2 regions of the Hydrogenophaga sp. R2 genome follow, and region 2 is predicted to be linked to the other one. Evidence: predicted binding sites of a transcription regulator. Region 2 holds the regulator's gene; the other holds the start of a gene.
The links. Region 2 encodes NrdR, which represses ribonucleotide reductase genes. Its sites were predicted from a motif close to CACNANATNTNGTG; they were not measured.

Region 1: the regulator NrdR is predicted to act here: its motif matches at 1,726-1,739, upstream of WD026_RS14760 (ribonucleoside-diphosphate reductase subunit alpha).

Annotation. Positions count from the first base shown of each region.
Region 1 covers NZ_JBBHZN010000004.1:286,811-290,211, reverse strand. The annotation lists gene WD026_RS14770 (sigma-54-dependent transcriptional regulator) at 1-846, shown strand, start outside; gene ampD (1,6-anhydro-N-acetylmuramyl-L-alanine amidase AmpD) at 846-1,514, shown strand; gene WD026_RS14760 (ribonucleoside-diphosphate reductase subunit alpha) at 1,862-3,401, shown strand, end outside.
Region 2 covers NZ_JBBHZN010000001.1:363,133-366,533, forward strand. The annotation lists gene WD026_RS01795 (riboflavin synthase) at 1-305, opposite strand, end outside; gene WD026_RS01800 (pilus assembly FimT family protein) at 359-688, opposite strand; gene ribD (bifunctional diaminohydroxyphosphoribosylaminopyrimidine deaminase/5-amino-6-(5-phosphoribosylamino)uracil reductase RibD) at 798-1,922, opposite strand; gene nrdR (transcriptional regulator NrdR) at 1,927-2,376, opposite strand; gene glyA (serine hydroxymethyltransferase) at 2,492-3,401, opposite strand, start outside.

The DNA.
Region 1 (3,401 bases), on a different contig from region 2:
GCCATCCCCGAGAACCTGATCGAGGCCGAATTCTTCGGAGCCCGCAAGGGCGCCTACACCGGCGCCACCGCCGACCGCGAGGGCTACTTCCAGGCCGCGCGCGGCGGCACGCTCTTTCTGGACGAGATCGGCGACCTGCCCCTGGCCATGCAGGCCAAGCTGCTGCGGGTGATCCAGGAGCGACGGGTGCGCGCCCTGGGCGGCGTGCAGGAAGAAGCGGTGGATGTGCGGCTGGTGAGTGCCACCCACCGCGACCTGCCGGCCCTGGTGCAGTCGGGCCAGTTCCGGCAGGACCTGTTCTACCGCCTCAACGTGATCGGGCTGCGCACCCCGGCCCTGCGCGAACGCCGCGACGACCTGGACGACCTGGTGCAGGCCCTGCTGGAGCGTCTGTGCCAGGACATCGGCCAGCCCGTGCCCCAGCTCACGCCGCAAGCGCGCGACTGGCTCTGGCGCCGTGAACTGCCGGGCAATGTGCGCGAGCTCGAAAACCTGCTGCAGCGCGCCCTCGCCCTGAGCGACGGCCATCAGCTGGACGTGCCGGACTTCGGCGAATCCTTCGACGAGACGCCGACCGATCCCATGCCGCTGCGCCAGCCGGCGCCTGCCGGCACCAGCGACACGCTGCCGCCCGATGCCATTCCGTCCGACCTGCAGCGCTACCTCGACGAGAAGGAACGCCAGGTGCTGCTCAAGGCCCTGCGCGAATGCGACTACAACCGCACCGCCGCTGCCGCCCGGCTGGGCCTGAACCTGCGGCAGATGCGTTACCGCATCCAGCGGCTGGGCATCGTGATGCCCTCCGGCTCGGTCGAGCCGGAACCCGAGGACGACGAGGCCCGCTGATGTCCATCGACACCCGGCAGACCGGCAGGCCGGTGGCCCTGAGCGACTGGGACGGTGGCTGGCTGCGCGAGGCACGCCGTTGCCCCTCGCCCAACTTCGGCCCGCGACCGGCAGGCGCCGTCATCGATCTGGTGGTGCTGCATTCGATCAGCCTGCCACCGGGCCAGTACGGCGGCCCCGAGGTGGAACAGCTGTTCGTCAACCGCCTGGACTGGGACGCCCACCCCTACTTCGGGCAGATCCGGGGCATGGAAGTGTCCTCGCACTTCTTCATCCGCCGCGACGGCGAGCTGGTGCAGTTCGTCGACACCTTCGAGCGCGCCTGGCATGCGGGCCGTTCGTGCTGGCGGGGGCGCGAGAACTGCAACGACGATTCGGTCGGCATCGAGCTCGAAGGCCTGGAGGGCGACACCTTCGAGGCGGCGCAGTACCAGCGCCTGGTGCGCCTGATGCAGCAGCTGGCCCTGCGCCATCCGCTGCGGCATGTGGCAGGGCATGAACACATCGCACCGGGTCGCAAACTTGACCCCGGCGCAGGGTTTGATTGGGCACATCTGCAACAGCTCGCCCTGGCCCGTCTGGGCTGGGACCGTGGGTACTTTCCCGAGGTCACCCACGGACTGGCTGCCACCCCGCCACAGCCTCACCAGGACGGTGCATCCGGCTGAGCCCGGCCCCATGCGGGCTGGCACGCGAAAACGGTCTGCAGACCGCACGGACATTGAACATCGGACCCCGGCATCGCATGGCGCCAGCGATGCCGCCGGGGGGCATGCAACGCCATGTCCGGGTGCTTTTTATCCAGCGAAATATGCACGACGCGCCTTCTGCACTGCAGCAGGCCACACACCATAGGTAGTGGCTTGAAGGGGTCACAGACACCAGATATAGTGTGCTTCCGAGAACGGCCCTACAGGCCGACGAGCACCCGACAGGCACCGCACAAGGCGGCAGGCACGCCGCCCGCACCGGGCCACAGACCCCGGACATCCCACAACAACACCCAAGAGGAACCATGCTGACCGCCACCACCCCCCAGACCACCCACAGCCCCTCGGCCATGCCGACCGGCAGCATGAGCCCCAGCGCAGCGCCCGTGAGCGCCTCCGTCCTGGCCCACTACCAGATCATCCGCCGCAACGGCGCGGTGGTGTCCTTCGAACCCAGCAAGATCGCCGTGGCCATGATGAAGGCCTTCCTGGCGGTGCACGGCACCCAGGGCGCGGCATCGGCCAGCGTGCGCGAGACGGTGGACGAGCTCACCCAGGCCGTGGTGCGCGCGCTCATGCGCTCGCGTCCGGGCGGCGGCACCTTCCACATCGAGGACGTGCAGGACCAGGTCGAGCTCGGCCTGATGCGCGGCGGTCACCACGAAGTGGCCCGCGCCTACGTGCTCTACCGCGAGCGCCGCACCCGCGAGCGCGCCAGCCAGGCCGTGGCCCAGGCAGCCGAGCCACAGCTGCACGTGATCGACCGCGGCCAGCGCGTGCCGCTGGACCTGCAGGCACTGCAGACCCTGATCGCCCAGGCCTGCGCCGGGCTGGGCGCCGACGTCAAGCCCGAACCCATCGTGGCCGAGACCAAGCGCAACCTGTACGACGGCGTGCCCATCGACGAGGTCTACAAGGCCGCCATCCTGGCCGCCCGCACCCTGATCGAGAAAGACCCCGACTACACCTACGCCACCGCCCGCCTGCTGCTGCACACCATCACCAAGGAAATCCTGGGCGAGGCCGTGCCGGCCGAGCAGATGGGCGAGCGCTATGCCGAGTACTTCCCGCAGTTCATCAAGAAGGGCGTGGAGAACGAGCTGCTGGACGAGAAGCTGATGCAGTTCGACCTGGCCCGTCTGGGTGCTGCGCTCAAGCCCGAGCGTGACCTGCAGTTCGACTACCTCGGCCTGCAGACCCTGTACGACCGCTACTTCCTGCACGTGCGCAAGACCCGCATCGAGATGCCGCAGGCCTTCTTCATGCGCGTGGCCATGGGCCTGTCGCTGAACGAGATCGACCGCGAGGCGCGCGCCATCGAGTTCTACGAGATCCTCTCCTCGTTCGACTTCATGTCGTCCACCCCCACGCTGTTCAACAGCGGCACCCTGCGTTCGCAGCTGTCGTCCTGCTACCTGACCACCGTGCCCGACGACCTGGACGGCATCTACGAGTCCATCAAGGAAAACGCACTGCTGTCCAAGTTCGCCGGCGGCCTGGGCAACGACTGGACCCGTGTGCGCGCCCTGGGCTCGCACATCAAGGGCACCAACGGCGAATCGCAGGGCGTGGTGCCCTTCCTCAAGGTGGTCAACGACACCGCCGTGGCGGTCAACCAGGGCGGCAAGCGCAAGGGCGCGGTCTGCACCTACCTGGAGTCGTGGCACCTGGACATCGAGGAATTCCTGGAGCTGCGCAAGAACACCGGCGATGACCGCCGCCGCACCCACGACATGAACACCGCGAACTGGATCCCCGATCTGTTCATGCGCCGTGTCATGGAAAAGGGCGAGTGGAGCCTGTTCTCGCCCAACAGCGTGCCCGACCTGCACGACAAGTTCGGTG
Region 2 (3,401 bases):
TGCCCGCCCAGCCGGTCCTGCGGGCGCAGCGCCTTTTCCAGATTGACCGGGGTGCCGGCCTGGCCCAGACCGGTGGTGCGGGCCAGGGATTCGGCCGATATGTCGATGGTGAAGCGCCGGGTGGCCAGGTCCAGCGAGGTGACCGTCATGCAGGCGCCGTTGAGCGCGATGCTGTCGCCCAGACCGACGTCATCCAGGTAGCCCGCGGGCGCCTCGATGCTCAGTCGCTTGCCGTGGTCCAAAGAACTGCCCAGCGCGTGGAGGTCGGCGATACGCCCCACGCCGGTGATGATGCCGGTAAACATCCGGGTATTTTCGCAGGGTTTGTGACCCCCCTGCCCGGATCAGGGCCGCAGGCTCAGCGGCTCCAGCATTCGTCGGCGCTGGCGGGCACCGCCTGCCCGACCACCTGCACCTGGCTGCGTGCGCCGGTGTGGTCGAGCCAGAAGGTGCCGCAGGCATCGGCCGCCTGCCGTCCCGACGGGGTGACGGCTTCGACCCGCGCGGCATGCAGGGTGGCTTCCAGATCGGACTGCACCCCGCTGACCCGGTAGCGCTCGCCGATGCGGGCGAAGCTGGGGGCTGCCATGGCCACCATACTGCCCAGGATGGCAACAGCCACCATGGTCTCGATGAGCGAGAGTCCTCGGGCGCAGGCGAAACGGAGCGGGGTGGTGGGCTGTTTCATGCCCGCCACTGTAGGTGCGCGTATTAACTACAAAGTATCCATTTCGATGGATGCATGAGACCCATCGACAGGCGGATGAATGCTCGGGTGTTATTCGGCGCAGGTGAGATCAGCGGACCACTTGGGCCCGCAGACGGAGGTCATCGCCCACCGGCACCGTGTCGATCCAGCGCAGGTTCACGCCATCGGCCAGGCGCTCCAGCGCCCCCAGGTGGGCCAGCCCCGAGCCTTGTCCGAGCAGGCGGGGCGCCAGGTACACCAGCAGCTCGTCCACCAGCCCGGCGCGCAGCAGCGAGCCATTGAGCTTGTAGCCGGCTTCCACGTGCAGCTCGTTGATCTCCAGCCGGCCCAGCGCATCGATCATGGCGGGCAGATCCACCTTGCCGCCGTCGCCGGGCAGGCACTGCAGCCGGGCGCCGCGCGACTGCAGTGCGGCTTCGGCCGCTGCGTCGCGCACCGCATGAAACAGGTGGATGCGCCGTTGCAGGCCACCGTGGGGCGTCTCGAACAGGCGGGCATCGGTCGGGGTGCGCAGGTGCGAGTCGATCACCACCAGGTCGGGCTGGCGCGTCACCGGCACCTCGCGCACATCGAGCCGGGGGTTGTCTTCGGCCACGGTGCCGATGCCGGTCAGCACCGCGCAGGCGCGCGCGCGCCAGGCGTGGCCGTCGGCGCGCGCCTCGGGGCCGGTGATCCACTGGCTCTGGCCGTTGTCCAGCGCCGTGATGCCATCCAGCGACGCCGCCATCTTCATGCGGACCCACGGCCGACCCCGCTCCATGCGGCTGAAGAAGCCGACGTTGAGATCGCGCACCGCCAGGGCGATGGCATGGTCGGGTGGCAGCACATCGACCGTGATGCCGGCCTCGCGCAGACGGTCCAGGCCACGGCCGGCCACCAGCGGGTTGGGGTCGGTGCAGGCCACCACCACCCGCGCCACGCGGGCCTCGATCAGGGCGTTGCAGCAGGGCGGGGTGCGACCGAAGTGGGAGCAGGGTTCCAGCGTGACATGGGCCGTGGCGCCCACCACCGGCTCGCCGCGGGCCGCTGCATCGCGCAGCGCCATGACCTCGGCATGCGGGCCGCCGGCCTGCTGGGTATGGCCGATGCCGATGACACGGCCATCGGGTGCTGCGAGCACGCAGCCGACACACGGGTTGGGGTTGGAGAGGGTGAGCGAGAGCCGGCTGGCATCCAGCGCGCTCTGCAGGTGGATCAGGTCGGTGTCCGACACGGGATCAGCGCTTGACCTCGTCGACCAGCGCCCGGAATTCGTCGATGTCCTCGAAGCTGCGGTAGACGCTGGCAAACCGGATGTACGCCACCTTGTCGAGCTTCTTGAGCTCGCGCATGACCATCTCGCCCAGGCGGGCCGCCGGTACCTCGCGAGCGCCCAGGTTGAGCAGCTTTTCCTCGATGCGCTCGATCGCCGCGTCCACCTGCTCGGTGCTCACCGGCCGCTTGCGCAGGGCCAGCGCGAACGAGCCGCGCAGCTTGGCCGGTACATAGTCCACCCGCCGGCCGTCCTTCTTGACCACGGCCGGAAAGCTCACCTCAGGACGCTCGTAGGTGGTGAAGCGTTTCTCGCAATGGCCGCACTGGCGGCGGCGGCGGATGAAGTCCGCGTCCTCCGACACCCGGGTCTCCACGACCTGGGTTTCGAGGTGGCCGCAAAAGGGGCACTTCATCGGTCAGTGACGCTCAGAGCGGTGCGAATGGAATCCGGCGCCGGGCCGCCCCAAGCCGGATTCGCGCCCCCTCGGGGGGCAGCGACCCGCGCAGCGGTGGAGCGTGGGGGCCTCTTCACTTGTAGACGGGGAAGCGGGCGGTCAGGGAGTTCACCTTGGCGCGCACGGCTTCGATGTTGGCCGCGTCGCGCGGGTTGTCGAGCACGTCGGCGATCAGGTGCGCGGTGGCACGGGCCTCCTCGTCCTTGAAGCCGCGGGTGGTCATGGCCGGGGTGCCGATGCGCACGCCGCTGGTGACCATCGGCTTCTCGGGGTCGTTGGGGATGGCGTTCTTGTTGATGGTCATGTGGGCGCTGCCCAGCACGGCCTCGGCTTCCTTGCCGGTGATGCCCTTGGCCCGCAGGTCGACCAGCATCACGTGGCTCTCGGTGCGGCCACTCACGATGCGCAGGCCGCGCTGGGTCAGCGTCTCGGCCACCACCTGGGCGTTGCGGATCACCTGCTGCTGGTAGGCCTTGAACTCGGGGGTCAGCGCCTCCTTGAAGGCCACGGCCTTGGCCGCGATCACGTGCATCAGCGGGCCGCCCTGCAGGCCGGGGAAGATGGCGCTGTTGATGGCCTTCTCGTGCTGGGCCTTCATCAGGATGATGCCGCCGCGCGGACCACGCAGGCTCTTGTGGGTGGTGGAGGTCACCACGTCGGCATGCGGCACCGGGTTGGGGTAGACGCCTGCGGCGATCAGGCCGGCGTAGTGGGCCATGTCCACCATGAAGATGGCGCCGACTTCCTTGGCGATGCGCGCAAACCGCTCGAAATCGATGCGCAGGCTGTAGGCCGACGCGCCGGCAATGATCAGCTTGGGGCGGGTCTCGCGGGCCTTGGCTTCCATGGCCTCGTAGTCGATCTCTTCCTGGGCGTTCAGACCGTAGGACACGACGTTGAACCACTTGCCCGACATGTTCAGCGGCATGCCGTGGGTCAGGTGGCCGCCTTCGGCCAGGCTCATGCCCATGATGGTGTCGCCG